2 linked regions of the Shimia isoporae genome follow. The protein of the gene in region 1 binds, or shares a complex with, the protein of each later gene. Links are inferred from orthologs where the notes say so. Each region holds a gene or a part of one and is shown in the gene's direction. Other genes may lie near its edges.

Evidence for each region.
Region 2: the proteins of accC (region 1) and accD are in contact, whole or in part, in a solved structure (PDB 8UXZ), measured with the Escherichia coli proteins. The link is inferred for Shimia isoporae from one-to-one orthologs.

What each region holds. Positions count from the first base shown.
Region 1 is NZ_SMGR01000001.1:957,910-967,366, reverse strand. What follows is about bases 4,425-7,400. They hold accC (acetyl-CoA carboxylase biotin carboxylase subunit), read left to right. Parts: upstream 4,425-5,224; coding sequence 5,225-6,577; downstream 6,578-7,400. Other genes in these bases: BXY66_RS04715 (DUF2155 domain-containing protein), read right to left, coding at 7,178-7,400; aat (leucyl/phenylalanyl-tRNA--protein transferase), read left to right, coding at 6,597-7,217; accB (acetyl-CoA carboxylase biotin carboxyl carrier protein), read left to right, coding at 4,709-5,215; BXY66_RS04735 (LuxR C-terminal-related transcriptional regulator), read left to right, coding at 4,425-4,560. Outside these bases: topA (type I DNA topoisomerase), read left to right, coding at 1-1,751; BXY66_RS04750 (L,D-transpeptidase), read left to right, coding at 1,930-2,457; BXY66_RS04745 (CoA transferase subunit A), read left to right, coding at 2,554-3,273; BXY66_RS04740 (CoA transferase subunit B), read left to right, coding at 3,276-3,905; more of BXY66_RS04735, read left to right, coding at 4,009-4,424; more of BXY66_RS04715, read right to left, coding at 7,401-7,681; outer membrane lipid asymmetry maintenance protein MlaD, read right to left, coding at 7,678-8,124; BXY66_RS04705 (NADH:ubiquinone oxidoreductase subunit NDUFA12), read right to left, coding at 8,129-8,515; BXY66_RS04700 (DMT family transporter), read right to left, coding at 8,838-9,457. UniProt on the Escherichia coli protein: This protein is a component of the acetyl coenzyme A carboxylase complex; first, biotin carboxylase catalyzes the carboxylation of the carrier protein and then the transcarboxylase transfers the carboxyl group to form malonyl-CoA.
Region 2 is NZ_SMGR01000002.1:154,602-164,011, reverse strand. What follows is about bases 6,482-9,410. They hold accD (acetyl-CoA carboxylase, carboxyltransferase subunit beta), read left to right. Parts: upstream 6,482-7,438; coding sequence 7,439-8,383; downstream 8,384-9,410. Other genes in these bases: BXY66_RS12385 (bifunctional folylpolyglutamate synthase/dihydrofolate synthase), read left to right, coding at 8,836-9,410; BXY66_RS12390 (hypothetical protein), read left to right, coding at 8,435-8,839; BXY66_RS12400 (CPBP family intramembrane glutamic endopeptidase), read left to right, coding at 6,496-7,377. Also shown: BXY66_RS12430 (ArsR/SmtB family transcription factor), read right to left, coding at 1-580; BXY66_RS12425 (NIPSNAP family protein), read left to right, coding at 653-979; BXY66_RS12420 (APC family permease), read right to left, coding at 1,070-2,476; BXY66_RS12415 (NADPH-dependent 2,4-dienoyl-CoA reductase), read right to left, coding at 2,801-4,828; BXY66_RS12410 (hypothetical protein), read right to left, coding at 5,139-5,516; BXY66_RS12405 (DUF6478 family protein), read right to left, coding at 5,539-6,309.

The sequences.
Region 1 (9,457 bases):
GCATGGGCGCGCGCCATTGCATGAACGCAGCCCAGCGCCTCTATGAAGCAGGCTACATTACCTACATGCGAACAGACGGGATCGACATGGCACCCGAAGCGGTGCAGGGCACACGAGACGCCATCAAGGAATTCTACGGCGCCGACTACGTGCCCGAAAAGCCGCGCATATACAAAAACAAGGCCAAGAATGCTCAAGAGGCGCACGAGTGTATCCGTCCAACGGACATGATGCGCAAGCCGGCAGATCTGAAAGTATCCGAAGACGACCAGCGGAAGTTGTACGACTTGATCTGGAAGCGCACGCTTGCCTGTCAGATGGAGGGTGCGCGCCTGGAGCGCACCACTGTCGATATCGCCTCTGACGACAAGCAAGTCGAGTTGCGCGCCACTGGACAGGTTGTTCTATTTGACGGTTTCCTACGGGTCTACGAGGAAGGCCGGGACGATCAGGTGGTCGACAGCGACGATGACAAGCGCCTTCCTCAGATCATGCAGGGCGAAAAAACCGACAAGCGCTCGGTTTCGCCAGAGCAGCATTTCACGCAGCCCCCGCCCCGCTACACAGAAGCGACGCTGGTCAAACGCATGGAAGAGCTCGGCATTGGGCGTCCATCGACTTATGCCTCGGTGATCACCACCATCCAGGACCGCGACTATGTGCGAAAGGAAAAAAACCGCCTTTTCCCTGAAGACAAAGGCCGGATCGTAACCATCTTCCTGCTAAATTTCTTCCGTAAGTACGTCGGCTACGAGTTCACCGCAAATCTGGAAGAAGAACTCGACGACGTCTCCGCTGGTGATCGCAACTATAAAAATGTGCTCGCCCGCTTCTGGAAAGACTTCAACACCGCGATCGCTGAAACCAGCGACCTGCGCATATCCGAAGTGCTTGATATTCTCGACGAAGCGCTCGCGCCACAGCTGTATCCTCCGCGTGAAGATGGCTCTGATCCGCGTGTCTGCCCTAAGTGTGGCAATGGCCAGCTACACCTCAAAACCTCCCGAACTGGTGGCTTTGTGGGCTGCGGCAACTACCCTGAGTGCAACTACACCCGTCCCATTTCCGGCGAAGGGGCCGAAGGCTACGAAAAGGTTCTTGGCGAGGACAATGGAGACGAGATCCACCTGAAATCTGGTCGCTTCGGTCCGTATGTACAGCGTGGGGAAGCAACCCCAGAAAATAAGAAGCCGCCACGCTCTTCCCTGCCCAAACAAGGCAAGGAGTTCCTTCCGGGCTGGGGGCCCAACGAAGTCACGTTGGAACAGGCCGTAACTTTGCTTACCTTGCCTCGAGAAATCGGCCCGCACCCCGACGGCGGCATGATTTCGTCCAACTTGGGACGCTTTGGTCCCTACATCATGCACCAGTTGCCGGATGAGGAAAAACCCGTCTATGCCAATCTCAAGGAAACGCTCGACGTATTTGAAATAGGCATGAACCGCGCGGTGGAAATGATCACCGAGAAGCGCAACAATCCGGGGCGCGGACGACGCGCTGCGGCCAAGGCTCTGCGTGAACTTGGCGATCACCCGGACGGCGGCCCGGTGAACATCATGGACGGGCGTTACGGACCCTATGTGAAATGGGAAAAGGTCAACGCAACGATCCCGAAAGAGGTCGAGGTCAAGGACGTGACCATGGAACAGGCTCTCGAATGGATTTCAGAAAAGGCGGGGAAAAAGAAGGCCACCCGTAAGAAAGCGCCGGCAAAGAAAAAAACCGCCGCAAAGAAAGCCTCTTCCAAATAATCATTGCAGGATGATGGGCGGTTCTCCGCCCATCATCCTCATGACACGCCTTGCTCACGAAAGTTTTAGAAACCGCGGAATTGCGTTTTTTGATGTGTGCCTGCACATCAATCACAAAACAGAGCAGGTCCGCACCATGAACCCTTCCCGAATGCCCCGCCGTGCTTTCCTTTTGGCGATGCCCACGCTTGCACTCACTGCTCGCGCCGGGCTCGCTCAAGAAGAAGTGGAAGCACCGGTGACAGCCGTCCGAAACATCTCAAGCTTCTCGCAACAGAACTGGCGCGATCACTTTGACACTCTGGGCAAGGCCACCATTGTTGCGGACACAACTTCGCGCGCGTTGCATTATTGGAGCGCAGATGGAAGCGATTATCGCGTCTACCCCACCTCTGTTCCGATGACAGAAGACCTCACCAAACGCGGTTATACAAAAATCGTGCGCAAACGCGTGGGTCCGGACTGGACGCCGACGCCCAGCATGGTCGAGCGCAATCCGGAACTGAAGTATATGCCTCCGGGTCCAGACAATCCGCTGGGAACCCACGCCATGTATCTGGAATGGCCAGCCTACCTCATCCATGGCACTCATGACACACGCAAGATCGGTCGTCGCAGCTCTGACGGCTGTATTGGGTTGTACAACCCATCGATCGCAGAACTCTTTGAAATAAGCCCCGTCGGCACTCAAGTGCGCATCATTTGATGCGCCCCGTAGTAATACGCGATACCCCTTCCAAACGTTGACTCCCCGGTGACGCGCCGTCACAACGTCCGCAATTCCGAATAAGGGGAGACATCCATGAAAAAGGTATATGCAAATGCCGCCGATGCGCTCGAGGGCGTTCTGAGCGACGGCATGTTCATTGCCTCAGGCGGCTTCGGCCTCTGCGGCATTCCCGAGCTATTGCTCGACGCCATCAAAGACAGCGGTGTAAAAGACTTAACGTTTGCCTCTAACAATGCGGGCGTTGACGACTTTGGGATCGGCATCCTTTTGCAGACCAAGCAGGTCAAAAAGATGATCAGCTCCTATGTGGGTGAGAACGCGGAGTTCATGCGTCAGTATCTCTCTGGCGAACTCGAGCTTGAGTTCAACCCGCAAGGCACGTTGGCTGAACGCATGCGCGCCGGCGGCGCCGGTATACCCGGCTTCTTCACCAAAACTGGTGTCGGCACCGTGATCGCCGACGGCAAAATGGAGAAGCAATTCCCGACTGGCCCTGACGGCGCGATGGAAGACTACATCATGGAAGAAGGTATCTTTGCCGATCTGGCCATCGTTAAGGCGTGGAAAGCCGACGAAACCGGCAACCTCGTATTCCGCAAGACCGCGCGGAACTTCAACGCACCGGCGGCTACATGCGGCAAAATCTGTATCGCAGAGGTCGAGGAAATTGTGCCCACAGGCTCTTTGGACCCCGACAGTATCCATTTGCCCGGTATCTATGTGCATCGCCTTGTTCAGGGTGAACACGAAAAACGTATCGAACAGCGCACTGTGCGCCAGAAGGAGGCGTAACAATGGCTTGGGATCGCAATCAAATGGCGGCTCGCGCCGCACAGGAACTCCAGGATGGTTGGTATGTGAACCTTGGCATCGGAATCCCGACGCTCGTTTCCAACTACATCCCTGAGGGCGTCGAAGTGACTCTTCAGTCAGAGAACGGCATGCTGGGCATGGGTCCCTTCCCCTACGAAGGAGAGGAAGACCCCGACCTGATCAACGCGGGCAAGCAGACAATTACCGAACTGCCTCAAACCGCCTACTTTGACAGTGCGCAGTCCTTTGCGATGATCCGTGGCGGCAAGATCGCCATGGCCATTCTCGGTGCAATGGAAGTGGCCGAAAACGGCGACCTCGCGAACTGGATGATTCCGGGCAAGCTGGTCAAAGGCATGGGCGGAGCAATGGATCTCGTCGCTGGCGTTGGCCGCGTGGTGGTCGTAATGGATCACGCCAACAAGCACGGCGACTCCAAGGTGCTGAAGGAATGCACCCTTCCCCTTACTGGCAAAGGTGTAGTGGACCGTATCATCACCAACCTCGGCGTCCTTGACGTGGTCGAGGGCGGGCTCGAAATCGTAGAGTGTGCCGAAGGCGTATCCGAGGACGAACTCCGCGCCGCGACTGAGGCGACTATTGTCAATTAAGTCTCGCCAAAGCGAATCCAGAAGCCCGGCCACCGCGCCGGGCTTTTTTGTGACTCACAACAAAACTTCCCCTCTGCGCAATCCTGTGCCAAAAACTGGCCTCATGGACCAAAATACCCTCGCCTTTGAACATGCCCCAGTTGGGCTGATTCTTTTGGAAAACCGTGTTATTCGACGCGCCAATCCACGGTTTGGCGAAATGTTCGGTCTCACGCCTTCCGATTGCGAAGGCCTGCCAATCGCGGAAATCTATGCCTCCGAAGAAGATTTCCAGACCATCGGAGCCAAGGTATATACCGCGATCCGAGAGACCGGCCGCTATTCTGACGAACGTGTCATGAAGCGCGCCGACGGTTCGTTATTCTGGTGCCGTGTGCGCGGTCAGGCGGCCACCACCGATACCCCAGAAAACCCGTTCAGCACGTCAGTATGGTCGTTTGCAGACCTGTCGGAGGACCGGCCAATCGTTTCGCTTACGCAACGCGAACGCGAAGTGGCGATACTGACGTGTCGAGGTCTGACATCGAAGGAAATCGGGCTGGAACTCGAACTGAGTTACCGCACCGTTGAAGAGTATCGCGCCCGCCTTCTGCGAAAGTTCGGGGCTCGTAAACTGGCGGAACTCGTTGCCAAACTCTCCGGAATGCCGCTCTAGCCCTAACGCCTGCCGGAACGCCGTTACCGCTCGCACTTCTCATGACGGTTCGGCTTTCCTAAGGGCAGCTTTTCACCTATAAGGCCCCGTTAGGGGAAACCAAAAAAGACTCAACCGCGCACCGCGTGCAGAGGATAGAAAACGGACAATGAGCAAGAAAAACCACGATTCCGACGTCGCCTTCATTCAGGCTCTGGCAGAGCTGCTTCGCGAAAACGACCTGACCGAACTCGAGGTCATGCGTGAATACGGCGAAGATGACAGCCTGAACGTGCGCGTCAGCCGCCAAACCCAAGTCGCGGCCGCGCCTGTAGCCGTAGCAGCAGCGCCCGTTGCAGCCGCACCAGCACCGGCTGCGCCTGCTGCAGCACCGGCGGAAGCCACGGCGGCACCCGCCGCGGAAGCAGATCCCGCCAGCCACCCAGGCGCTGTGACGTCGCCAATGGTAGGTACTGTTTACCTTCAGGCCGAACCCGGCGCCCCGACCTTTGTGTCCGCCGGCCAGTCTGTCTCCGAAGGCGACACCCTGCTGATCGTCGAGGCCATGAAAACCATGAACCACATCCCGGCGCCGAAATCCGGCACCGTAACTCGCATTCTGGTTGGCGATGGCGACACCGTTGAATACGGCGCACCGCTGGTTATCATCGAATAAGGGCCTGCAATGTTTGAGAAAATCCTGATCGCAAACCGCGGAGAGATCGCGCTGCGCGTGATCCGCGCGGCCCGCGAAATGGGCATTGCCACGGTTGCAGTCCACTCCACTGCGGATTCAGACGCCATGCACGTGCGCATGGCTGACGAGGCTATCTGCATTGGACCGGCACCGGGCACCGAAAGCTATCTGAACAAGGCTGCAATCATCGCGGCCTGCGAAGTCACCGGCGCGCAAGCGATTCACCCCGGCTACGGCTTTCTCAGTGAAAATGCCGAATTCGTGCAAATGGTCGAAGACCATGGCCTGACATTCATTGGCCCCACAGCGGAACACATCCGCATCATGGGCGACAAGATCACGGCCAAGGACACCATGATCAAGCTAGGCGTGCCCTGTGTGCCCGGCTCTGACGGCGGGGTGCCAGATCTCGACGCGGCAAAGAAACTGGGCGCAGAAATGGGCTACCCGGTCATCATCAAGGCAACCGCCGGCGGTGGTGGTCGTGGAATGAAAGTCGCGGCGACGGCTGCCGACATGGAAAGCGCATTCATGACCGCGCGCGCCGAAGGCAAAGCTGCCTTTGGCAACGACGAGGTCTACATCGAGAAATACCTCACCACGCCACGCCATATCGAGATTCAGGTCTTCGGTGACGGCAAAGGCAAAGCCGTACACCTCGGTGAACGCGACTGCTCTTTGCAGCGCCGCCACCAGAAGGTTTTCGAGGAAGCCCCAGGCCCCTCAATCACGCCTGAAGAGCGTGCCAAGATCGGTAAAGTGTGTGCGGACGCGGTCGCCAAGATCAACTACATCGGCGCGGGTACCATCGAGTTCCTTTATGAGAACGGCGAGTTCTACTTCATCGAAATGAACACCCGCCTACAAGTGGAACACCCAGTTACCGAAGCCATCTTTGGTGTGGATCTCGTCCGCGAGCAAATCCGCGTCTCAGAAGGCCTTCCGATGTCATTCGGACAGGATGACTTGGAAATCAACGGGCACGCGATCGAAGTACGGATCAACGCGGAGAAACTGCCCGATTTCTCGCCCCGTCCCGGCAAAATCACACACTATCATGCTCCCGGCGGCTTGGGAGTGCGAATGGATAGTGCTCTTTATGACGGGTATAATATCCCACCCTACTATGACAGCCTGATCGGCAAGCTCATCGTTCATGGCCGGGACCGTGCAGAAGCTCTTGCCCGCCTGAACCGTGCATTGGGCGAGCTGATCATCGATGGCATCGACACAACCACGCCTCTCTTTGAAGCGCTTTTGGCAGAGGACGACATCCACTCCGGGGATTACAATATCCACTGGTTGGAGAAGTGGCTCGAATCCAATATGGCCGAGGGCTAAGCATAAATGGGCGCGCGTCATGGGTGATCTGACACCCGAACTGTTGATGCGCGCCTATTCAATGGGGGTCTTCCCCATGTCGGAACATCGAGACGATCCAGATATTTTTTGGGTTGATCCAATCCGGCGCGGCATCTTTCCACTCGACTCCTTCCACATTTCCCGCAGCCTTGCCCGCGCCATCCGGCGCGCCGATTACTCAATCACGCTTGATGCGGATTTCGAAGGGGTCTTGAACGCCTGCGCGGATCGCGAAGAAACATGGATCAGTGGCGAAATCCACAGCCTTTACATGGCGTTGCACACCACGGGAAAGGCCCACTCACTAGAGGTTTGGCAAGACAACACCCTTGCTGGAGGTGTTTACGGCGTCGTTCTGGGTGGGGCATTTTTCGGCGAAAGCATGTTTTCCAACCGCACCAATGGATCCAAGATAGCGCTGGCCTATTTGATAGCTCACCTGCGTCTATCCGGCTTCACGTTGTTTGACACACAGTTCATCACTGACCACCTGGCCTCACTCGGTGCGATAGAAATTCCTCGAGCGGACTATCACAAACTGCTGACGTGGGCGGTACGACAAAACGCAGACATCACCGCTCAGTCGCTCCCTTCCCCATCGGAAGTGCTTTCATCCTGAGGCTTAGCGGACACCTTGCAGCGCAAAACCCAGACGTCATACCTGGCATGGTCCAAGGCCATCAGCGCGGGACTTGAGGCAATCATCCAGCCTTGAAACAGCGTGTCTCCTTCACCGCGCTGATCAAGCACGGTCAAATAGGCATAAGCCTCACCAGTGGCGTTATCGGCCGGGTGGCGGCATTGCGCCATGTCCACCCTTAAAGGGCCCAGAAACGTCGAATACCCGTTCTGCAATTCGAAATCGACCCGTTCACCGGTCAATTTATCCAGCCCCCGCAGCATCGCGCCTTCTGCAACTGTCGCGGCCACAACAGACTCCGAGGACACATCTCCCAGAACTTCCGGTGTCGGAGACAGCGTTTCAAACTCCAAAGGCGCAATTGGCAGTGTTTCGATCACCACGTCCTGCGCAGCAACGGACGCAGGTATCATTGCCAGAGCAAAAACCAGTGCCCGCATCATTCGTCCCCACCACTAACAAATTTCAGCAACAGCGACACAAGGCTTACAGAGCTTTGCGTGTCCTCAATCTCGTCGCCTTCCTCGAAGTTGAAAGGCGATCCGCCGGGTAGAATCTCAACGAAATTGCCCCCCAAGAGCCCTTCTGAACTGATAACAACTGCGCTGTCATCCGGAAGATCAATACCGCCGGCGACGGTGAACTCAGTCAAAGCGCGAAACGTCGTCGGGTCTAGCGTGATGTCGGTCACTGTTCCGATTTTCACACCGGCCAAGCGAACGTCCGTACCTACGCTGACACCCTCAACCGAGCGGAAAGACGCACTCAGAGCGTATCCGGCATCTCGAGAACCCTTACCTGCGAATTGGCTGGCATAGATCAAAAAACTCGCCGCGGCAGCCAAAACAGCCGCGCCGACCAGAGCCTCTGTGCGCACCGCTGACATAAGTTTACTCGGGGCTCCATGCCTCGTAGTCACGCCGGTCTTCTGGCGCGCCCGCAGCACGAATAGACCCTACCGGCGCATAGGCAGCCGCCGACCCTGTCAGGTTCTCCTGATGCGGCTTTTCCCATTCTTTGTGTGGCAAGGTTTTCTCAGAGGGAACATCCTTAAAAGTGTGATGCAGCCAACCGTGCCAGTCCGCGTCGATTCGACTCGCTTCGACCTCACCGTTGAACATCACCCATCGCTTGCTGTCATCTGCATTGCGATAATAGACATTCCCCGCGGCGTCTTCTCCCACTTTCACACCCTTACGACGGGTGTAAAGCATGGTATTCAGGGTTCCCCCGTTCCACCAGGTCAGTACGCTGTTGATGGTGTTCAGAATGCCCATGAGTGCCTCCGCAAAGTTCCTCCCTCTAATGGACCATTTGCTGCCAAAGGTCCAGTCTCGCAGCTTCATCGAAATCGCCTTGAGAATTCTCATCCGTGCCCCCGAAACTGTGGCAATCCAAATGCAGCCTCAAGGTGACGCAAGCGACGGCCTCTTCCGTGCGAGAATTTGTGCGCGCACAGCTTACGGCACGGCCCGTGGCCCGGTGTAAAACCGGACGTATGACCCATTCCGACAGGGTTGTTGGCGGCCTCGCCGCAGCAACCCGCATCGGTGTGTAGGCAATCTCTACCCGCAGCGTTTCAGGCGATCCGCCAAAGGCCTAGCGCGCCGCAACCTTGCCGCGCAGCATGATAAAAAGCCCTGACAAAACGATCAGACCACACCCAAGCCACGTGGCACCGTCGATGCTTTCTCCGAACGCCAACACGCCAAGCGCCACGCCAAAAAGCAAACGCGTATATCTGAACGGCGTAACAGCAGACACTTCGCCGGTCCGCATCGCCTTCATCAGGGCTGTGTAGGCAAAGACCCCCGTCACGATTGCGGCGCCAAGCGCGAGACCGCTGCTGCCTTCTGGCAAGACAAAGGCACGTTGTTCATAGATTGCGTAAAACCCGCCCGCCGCGATAACCGTCAAGAATCCGTAGAGTCCCAGCAAAATTGTGCTCAACCCGGCCGGTGCTGCCCGACTGGCCAGATCACGGCCGGCGAATCCCAACATCCCGGCCACGGCCAGCAACGACAGCACGGAGAAGCTGTCTCCGCCTGGACGCACGATAACTACAACGCCTGCCAGACCGATGCCGATCGCAACCCATCGGCGCCAACCAACGGTTTCGCCAAACACCAACGCCGCAGCCCCCACGACCACCAAAGGCGTGGCTTGCAAGATAACGGTCGCGGACGACAGTGGTGTCAGCGCCAGAGCGAGAAAATAAA
Region 2 (9,410 bases), on another replicon or contig:
CACGGCCCAACTGGCCTGCAAGGTGAGAGGTGCGTTCAGACCAGTCCAGACATTCGCGGCATAGAGGCGCGCGGGTTTTGGGCAAGGCCTCCACGTCGATCCCCAGCATCTGCACAAATGCCTGGCCCGCGTTCGTCAAGGTCAGTTCACCGCCCGATGTGTCGAGATGGCCTTTTGCGACCATCGCGCGAAACATGCGCACGCCCATGTCTCCGGCCAGGTGGTTGTAGCAAACTCGCGCTTTGCGGAGCGCAGCATCCTTGGGACCCGTTCGCGTTCGGAGATGTCCGGACGTGGCCGCCAGCCCCATGAGTGCTTCGAGGACGCTGGCCACCTCTTCGTTGGCCAAGGTGAAGTAACGGTGACGGCCGGACTTGCGCGCGTTGATAAGTGCGCCGTCTGTCAGTTTCGACAAATGGCTGGATGCGGTTTGCAAGCTGACGTTGGCCTCTGTCGCCAGTTCAGAAGCGGTGAGAGCCTTCCCGCTCATGAGGGCCGACAGGATGTTGGCGCGGGCAGGATCGCCGATCAACGCGGCAATGCGCGCGATGTCGGGGCCGTCTCTGAAAGTGCTTTCCATACTTCGATGTTCACCGAAGCATTGCTGCGGTTCAAGGGATTAGGATCGGGAGCAGCAAAAAGGAGATGTACAATGTTGACCTGTGTTATCCGTTACCAGATCGATCCCACAAAGAAAGCGATGTTTGAGCAATACGCCCGAAATTGGGGGCAGGCCATTCCGCGCAACGGTGCCGAGCTCATCGGTTATTACGCGCCGCACGAAGGCTCCACGACATTGGCTTACGGGATATACAACATACCCAGTCTCAACGAGTATGAAAGTTACCGCGCGCGTCTTGCGGCGGACCCGCTGGGGAGAGAGAACTATGACTTCGCAATGCAGGAGAAATTCATCCTACGCGAGGACAGAACGTGGCTGAAGCTGGCGTCCGCGCCACACTGTGAAGGTGACAGGTAGAAACTGAGAAAGAGCACCTCACCCAAGGTGCTCTTCCCCAGTCATGAAACGGGGCCGGCGATGGTTTGCCGGCCCCGTCTCTGTCGGACCTTATTCCGCTGCGACAGACTTCTGATCTGTGCGCGCGCGGTGTTCGCGGTTTGCTTTGGCGATGAGGAACTCGCCGCCGATTACTGCGATCAGAAGACCGGCGCCAACAGTGTAGAAGTACTCCATGTCCATCGGAGAGCCAGGTACCCAGAAGAAGAATACCAGACCGCCCAGCAGGATCAGCGTCGGGACGACCGAGCAGAAAACTGCAACCGGGGTTCCGCCGGGGATGGTGTAACCGCGGACGGCCTCTTTGTCTGTTAGGCGCAGTTTCAGGAAGGCCGGGAACATCATGACATAGGATGCCAGAAGCCCGATCGCACCGAGAGAGAAGACGTTCCAGAAGAGGTCTTCGTTGCCGGTCCTGTCCACCATGACGAGGTAAGCGACCATAGTTGCTGTACCCATCCAGGCATTGGCCCAAGAGGCGGTTGTCGGCATGCCGGTTTTTTCGGAAACACCTTCGAACATTTTCGGCATCAGGCCCTGTTGGGCTGCATAGACCACAGTTTGGTTCACGCCCATCGCCCAGGTCACAACGTTGGAGACCAGAGTATAGAGCACCATGACGCCAATCACGTAGACGAGGATTTGTGCGCCGCCGGACGTGCCGAATACCAGTTGGAAGGCATCGATAACGCCGGAACTGTCCGAGATTTCGGCCAGCGGGATAACCGCCAGGATGCCGAGGGACGCCAACAGATAGAAGAAGGTGATCAGGATACCGCCAAGCACTGTGGCTTTCGGAATGTCACGCTCGGGATCTTTGAAGGTCGAGGCCGCGCCTGCGATGATTTCAAAACCCATAACGTTGAAAATGATGATCGGCAGGTAAGTTCCACCGTCACCGAAGGACGGCAGGGTGTCCCAGATGGTGAACGGGTTTGCGAAACCGTTGGTGAAGCCAACATAGAGGCCCCCAACACCCAGGATAACCATGATCACCGATTTGAAGATTGCACCAAGAGAAGCGATCCAAGTCAGACGTTCAACATCGAAGGTCGCAATATAGGATGTCAGCCACGTCATGGCCGTCGCAAAAATCGCGATCGCGAATGGGCCGAGTTCCAGCCCCATCAATTGGGCAGCGATGATGGCGAACATATAATAGACGGCCGGCACCCAGAGCGAGTAGTTCACCCAGTAGAGCCACGACACACGGGCTGCTGAGCCGCGACCAAATGCGCGGTTCACCCAGTCCACAATTGCGCCTTCGTCCTTGTAGGTGGTGCCAAGTTCGGCAGTCACCAGCCCGTAGGGCAGGAAGAAGACGAAGAAGAACAATACCCACCAGCCAATGGCTGACGGTCCAATGATGGCAGACGCTGCGACCGTGTCGATCACAAGGATCGAGCTTACGGCCACCAGGAGAATGCCCATCATGCTCACAGATTTTTTCTCTGACACGGGGAAATCCTTTCCGACTTAAAGACTGCCCCGAGAATAGTGACGTGCGCGTAAGGTAGCTATAGTTATTTCAGTCAATGAAGTATTAAAAGTTACCAAAAGCTAAATTTTGCCATTTTTTCGCAACATATCGGCGGGTTTCCGCCCTTGAATTCGGTGCGGAGAAGACAACCTCCCGACGCATACGATTGCAAGTTTCACCCAAGGCTAACACGCAGTGGCAAACGAGGCTCTTTGCCACCGCGCGTTGCGACTCAGCTTACGAAAAATGCAGGCGCCGGCCTAACAAAATTAGAGGGACCGGCGCTTGATTTTGGGAGCGGGTCAGAGAGACGCTGCGAGGCGCGTGCCCTGATTGATTGCGCGTTTGGCATCCAGTTCCGCCGCTACGTCGGCACCGCCGATCACATGACAGGTGACGCCTTCAGCTTCGAGAGAGTCGGCCAGAGAGCGATCCGACAGCTGTCCTGCACAAATCACAATGTTATCGACATCCAGCACACGGGGGTTTTCACGTGCTTCTCCAAAGGAGATGTGCAGACCGTCGTCGTCGATCTTCTCGTAGTTCACGCCGCCGAGCATCTCGACATTCTTCATTTTGAGTGCTGCGCGGTGAATCCAGCCGGTGGTCTTGCCAAGACCTTTGCCAAGCGCCTTGGCCTTGCGCTGCATCAGGGTGACCTGACGCGCGGCGGCGTGGGGCTGAGGACCCTCCGGAGCCAGACCGCCACGATGCTCGGAAGGATCGGTAACGCCCCATTCGACCATCCATTCCGGCAGGTTCTCGGTGAGGCTTTCACCTTCGTGAACGAGGAACTCGGAAACATCGAAGCCAATGCCGCCAGCGCCGATGACGGCCACCTTTTCGCCAACGGGCTTTTTGTCACGCAGAACGTCCAGATAAGACAGAACTTCAGGGCGGTCCTGACCCGGGATGCCGGGATCACGTGGAATGATCCCAGTGGCGATGATCACTTCGTCGTATCCCGCCAAAGCATTGGCAGTGGCTTCCGTGTTGAGTTTTACCTCGATTCCGAGGTCTGCAATCATCACTTCGTACCAGTCAACCAATCCCCAGAATTCTTCCTTACCCGGAATCTGCTTGGCGACGTTGAGCTGCCCGCCGAGTTTGTCGGCCCGGTCAATCAGCGTGACTTTGTGGCCGCGCTGGGCTGCGGTCATGGCGGCCGACAAGCCGGCCGGACCCGCGCCGACAACCGCGATAGATTTTACGTCCTCAGTTGCAAGGATCGGCAACTCGGTTTCGTGACAGGCGCGCGGGTTGACCAGACACGAGGTCAGCTTGCCCGAGAAAGTGTGGTCCAGACAGGCTTGGTTACAGCCAATGCAAGGCGCGATCTGGTTACCTTTGCCTTCGGCGGCTTTGTTGACGAAATCGGAGTCCGCAAGGAAAGGGCGGGCCATCGAGATCATGTCTGCGCAGCCTTCTGCCAGCACGTCTTCCGCAACTTCAGGAGTGTTGATGCGGTTCGAGGTAATGACCGGAATGGAGACCTTGCCCATCAGCTTTTTGGTGACCCATGCGAATGCGCGACGCGGTACCGAAGTGGCGATGGTCGGGACGCGGGCCTCGTGCCAGCCAATGCCTGTGTTGATGATCGTTGCGCCGGCCTTTTCGATTTCCTGCGCCAGTTGTACCACTTCTTCGTGGGTGGAGCCGTTGGGCACCAGATCGATCATCGAGAGGCGATAGATAATAATGAAGTCTTCGCCGACGGCTTCGCGGCAGCGGCGCACAACTTCGATGGGCAGGCGGATCCGGTTTTCATAAGAGCCCCCCCAACGGTCGGTACGCTTGTTGGTGTGGGTGACAATGAACTGGTTCAGGAAGTAGCCCTCCGACCCCATAATCTCGACGCCGTCATACCCGGCTTCGCGGGCGCGGACTGTTGCCGTCACAAAATCCTGAATTTGTTTCTCGATGCCGTCCTCGTCCAGTTCCTTCGGCGGGAAGGGGGAAATCGGGGATTTGATCGGGGACGCGGATACACACTCGGGGCCATAGGCGTAACGACCTGCGTGTAGGATTTGCATCGCAATCTTGCCGCCACCCTCGTGGACACGGTCGGTGATGATTTTGTGGTTGGCAATGTCTTCGTCAGAGAAAAGACCGGCCGCGCCGGGGAAAACACCGCCTTCGCGGCTGGGAGCCATACCGCCGGTCACAATAAGAGCGACACCACCACGGGCACGTTCACCATAGAACTCGGCAACTCTGTTCCAGTCTTTGGTTTCTTCAAGGCCGGTGTGCATCGACCCCATCAAAACGCGGTTTTTAAGGGTCGTGAAGCCAAGGTCGAGCGGGGCCAGCATGTGCGGGTATTGGGTCATGGGTGTCTCCTCAGAATCCTTTGCCGCGCGCTTGTTGCGGGCAGAGATTTTGCCGCTTACCAAAACGTAAAGGGAGAACGCTGTCACTTGCAACGCCGCGTCATAGGACCCAGCGTCACGCCGCAAAAACAGTTCTATGAGGCGAATTGTAGTTAATTCGCTGAAATTGATGCTGAATGGCTGTCTGCAAAACGTCTGCAACACGTCGGCATTGCGTCGGTTTGAACAGCGGGCAGAACGGCATTAACGGTACGCGCGATGGTGCCCGGCCAGAATGGGTCACAAGCTGACTCAGGGTTGTGCGGCGTGATCACATTGTTTCGACGCAGTGACGACGGAAGGCGCGCTTGAGCATGTCGAGTTCGGCGCGCAGCAGATCGATCTCGGCGCGCAGGTCATCGGCCAGAGCTTCACCTGCAATAAAGGTGATCTTGTCCAGACGCTCGCCATTGGAGGCGTTCTCGATCAGGATGGTGTGGGTGCCATCCGAAAGTGATTCCGGCGGAATTGGGATGTGAAGCGCCCATTTGCCTTCGTCGTTGGCGGCTTTGATCGACACACCCGGGACCGCTTTTTCGAGGAAAGTCACTTCAACCGATGGCTCAGGCCCGGTGCCGCCTTCGTAGCTGAGTACGCCTTCCCATGTGCCTTCAAACAGCCGGGTCTTTGTCAGGATCAGTTGGCTCATTGTCTCGTGCTCCTAGGCTGCGTCAGAATTCCGCGCGGGGGCGGCGGCTGAATGTCAGGTCACGTAGGATGACCTGATTCATTTCGGGGCCCTCAAAGATCAAGTCGATCCACATTTTTTCGACCCGCTTTTCATTGAGGTTGGAATAGGCGAGGTCAAATTCCACACGGATTTCTTCTTCCTGCAATGGCAGTTCGCGGACAATCTGCTCGGTATTTGGGCCGTGGCGGATGTTCAGGCGGGCGAAAATCTCGAGCGGCTTTTCCATTTCAACAATCGTGTCCATGCGGATCACATGGTTGCGAAGAAGGCCTTCTACCCCTGCAGAGGGCATGTCCACAACCAGAGACAAGAAAGATCCGTCAAAGCGAAAAACGTCCATTCGCAAACCGAATGGCGCGAGATCCTTTTCGCGGGTGTTGCGCAGCTGGCGAAGGGTCAGTTCCGAGATGCGGCAATCATGAAAGAGCGTGACTTCGCCGCCAAGCATTTCCTTGTTCTCAACAGCCGCCCGACCTTTGACCGCAATGGGCTCGCGCCAGAGAGCGGGGCGCCACGACCAGTCGGTACCGTGAGGTTTGGGAAAAGCGTTGGAACCAATAATCGGGAGGGCAAGACGGCTTTCGGAAACCGAGATCAGTGTGTCGAGATGTTGGCGCAGTGTGCGGGCTCGGCGACGGTGCGAGCGCAGAGCCGGGAGCTCGGTTTGCTCGGCTTTGCGGGCGATGCGTGCCCAATAGCGGGATTGGCCCCACTGATAGATGCGTTCGATCAAACCGCCTGTACGCGCCATGCTCTTTCGTCTGTCCCCAATTGTTTCCCGTGGCGAAACAATTCGCCCGTGGTTTTTTCCTGTCTACCCAAATGGCTGCCCTGAGACAAACCTGCATTGTGCTTAAACCGCGTTAAGAGCAGAAAAAAATTTCCACCTTCAAGCTTCAGAGTAGGCAGAGCCAGCACAATCGCCTAGGGAATAGGCATGACGTCTTATGATGCTTTTGAGGCCCTGGTGGCTCCCGCACGGTCGCAAAGAGGGATATTCCGTCTTGTGGCCGGAGCGGCAATGGTTGCCGTGCTTTATCTCGTTTTCCTTATCGCCTGGACAGTCTTTGCGGCAGCCCTTTTGCCGGTTGGGGACGACATCGACGTGATCCTGCAAGGACGGACCGTTGCGGACATGGTGATCCTGATGACCGGGTTCGGAGCAATGACTGTTGCGCTGAAATTGGTGCTGCGTCTTTTGCACAAGCGATCGCTTGCGACGCTGATTGGGCCAAGGAGCGAAGCGTGGCGGCAGACGTGGGCGGTGGGCAAAATGTGTCTCTTGCTGACGGGCGTGTTTTTCCTGATCCCCTTGCCGGGAAGTGGTGATCTTGTTCAGGCCATGTCGCTATCGCGCTGGATAGTGCTGTTGCCTCTGTCGTTGGTGTTGCTGGTGATACAGTGCAGCGCGGAAGAGTTGGTTTTTCGCGGATATCTACAAAGCCAGCTCGCCGCGGACGGCATGCCCCCTTTGGTTTGGATCGGCGTGCCCAGCCTGTTGTTTGGTATGCTGCACTATGCTCCGGACATCTATGGCGAGACAGCAGTCTGGGTTGCCGTTTGGGCCACGGTTTTTGGTGTCATGATGGCCGACATTACGGCGCGGGCCGGAACGCTGGCGCCTGCAATTGTCATACACGTTATCAACAATTTCATGGCGATGAGCGTGACGGGCTTCGAGAACGATCTTGGAGGGCTGGCACTCTATCACCTGCCGTACGCGCCAAACGATGCCGAAGTCATGCGAGCTTTGCTGCCGTTGGAACTGTTGAGCATGCTGTGCGTCTGGCTGATCGCGAGGATTGCTCTGCGACGTTGATTGCATTTCGTGGCGTTGCGTCCTATTTCATGCCCCAACGTTATCAGAGGACCCTGATCGCATGAACTGGATCACCAACTATGTCCGTCCGCGGATCAACTCGATCTTCTCGCGCCGCGAGACGCCGGACAACCTTTGGACCAAATGTGACAGCTGTGGAACAATGCTGTTTCACCGCGAACTGTCGGGCAATTTGAATGTATGCACGCAGTGTGGGCACCATATGCACATCACGCCGCGCGCCCGTTTTGAGGCGTTGTTTGACGGCGGAGTGTTTGTAGAGGTCGACGTGCCGCAACCGGTGACCGATCCGTTGCAGTTCCGAGACAGCAAAAAATATCCCGAGCGCATGAAAGCTGCGCAGAAAAACACCGGCGAAAAAGAAGCGATGCTGGTGGCCGAAGGCGAGATGGGTCGCACCCCGATTGTGGCGGCGGCGCAGGACTTTTCGTTCATGGGCGGATCGATGGGCATGTATGTCGGCAACGCCATCATTGCGGCGGCCGAGCGCGCCGTTGCGTTGAAGCGCCCCTTGGTGTTGTTCTCCGCAGCGGGTGGTGCACGCATGCAGGAAGGCATTCTGTCGCTGATGCAGATGCCGCGCACAACTGTGGCCGTGCAGATGCTCAAGGAAGCGGGTCTGCCGTATATCGTAGTGCTGACACACCCGACGACTGGTGGTGTAACGGCGTCTTATGCGATGCTGGGGGACGTGCACATTTCCGAGCCCAACGCGCTGATCTGTTTTGCCGGTCCGCGTGTGATCGAGCAGACCATTCGCGAAAAGTTGCCTGAAGGGTTCCAAAGAGCGGAATACCTGCTGGATCACGGCATGCTGGACCGCGTGATTGATCGCAACCAGATGAAAGATGAACTGGTGACCATCACGCGCATGCTGATGGGGCTGCCACCCGCGGTGAAAGGCGACCTGCCTGCACCCGAGAAGGTGGAAGAGGCCAAGGCAGATCAAGCCGAAGCCGAGAAAAAGGCTGACGCGAAGAAGTAAGGGCGGCGCCCGACTTTGGCGGATGTGGTGTCGCGGATGCGGATAGTTCGGTTGGCAGTCAGTACCATTGCAGTTGTTCTTGCGGCGTTGCTTTGCTTTATTCTCGTCGCTGTGGTCTCCCTGAATGTGCGTCTTTCGCCTGACCTGACTTTGATAGGGAAAGAGCTCAAGGACGCGGAAGCTGTCCTTGGACCAAGTCAGCCGGGAACAATGGATGAGTATGTTTGGGGCGCGGGCTTTCCAACGGATGCCCTGCCATTGGTGGTCAAAGGGATTTCGGGCTACGTTGCGCCAGAAAAGGTCAACGGAGACTGGGAGGCACCCATCGTCTCCGTTGAACCATTTTGGATTTTGGGTGGCTTCCTGACACTAAACCGCTCCTATGAACCCGGATACGCTAAGGGCATTTTCTGCTTCTGGTCAGACGATGCAAAAAGGTGTGATTTTTGGCTATGACCGAACAAACCTCCGACGCCATTCTTGCGCGTATGTTGGCGCTGCATCCGAAGATCATTGATCTGACGTTGGACCGCATGTGGCGACTGCTTGGTGCGCTGGACCATCCGGAGCGGGAATTGCCGCCGGTGATCCATCTGGCAGGCACCAACGGCAAAGGCAGCACGCAGGCGATGATCCGCGCCGGGCTTGAAGGCGCAGGCAAGTCGGTGCACGCCTACACCAGCCCGCATCTGGCGCGGTTTCATGAGCGCATCCGTCTGGCGGGCGAGTTGATCAACGAGGCGCATCTGACGGAAGTTCTTGATGAGTGTTGGGAGGCCAACAATCGCGAGAATATCACCTATTTCGAGATCACGACTTGTGCCGCATTGCTGGCTTTTGCCCGTTCCAAAGCGGACTACACCCTGCTTGAGGTCGGCCTTGGCGGGCGGCTGGATGCGACCAATGTGATTGATGCGCCCAAGCTGACGGTGATCACGCCGATCAGCAAAGACCACGAACAGTTTTTGGGCGATACAGTCGCCAAAATTGCGGCCGAGAAGGCGGGCATCATAAAACGGGCCGTTCC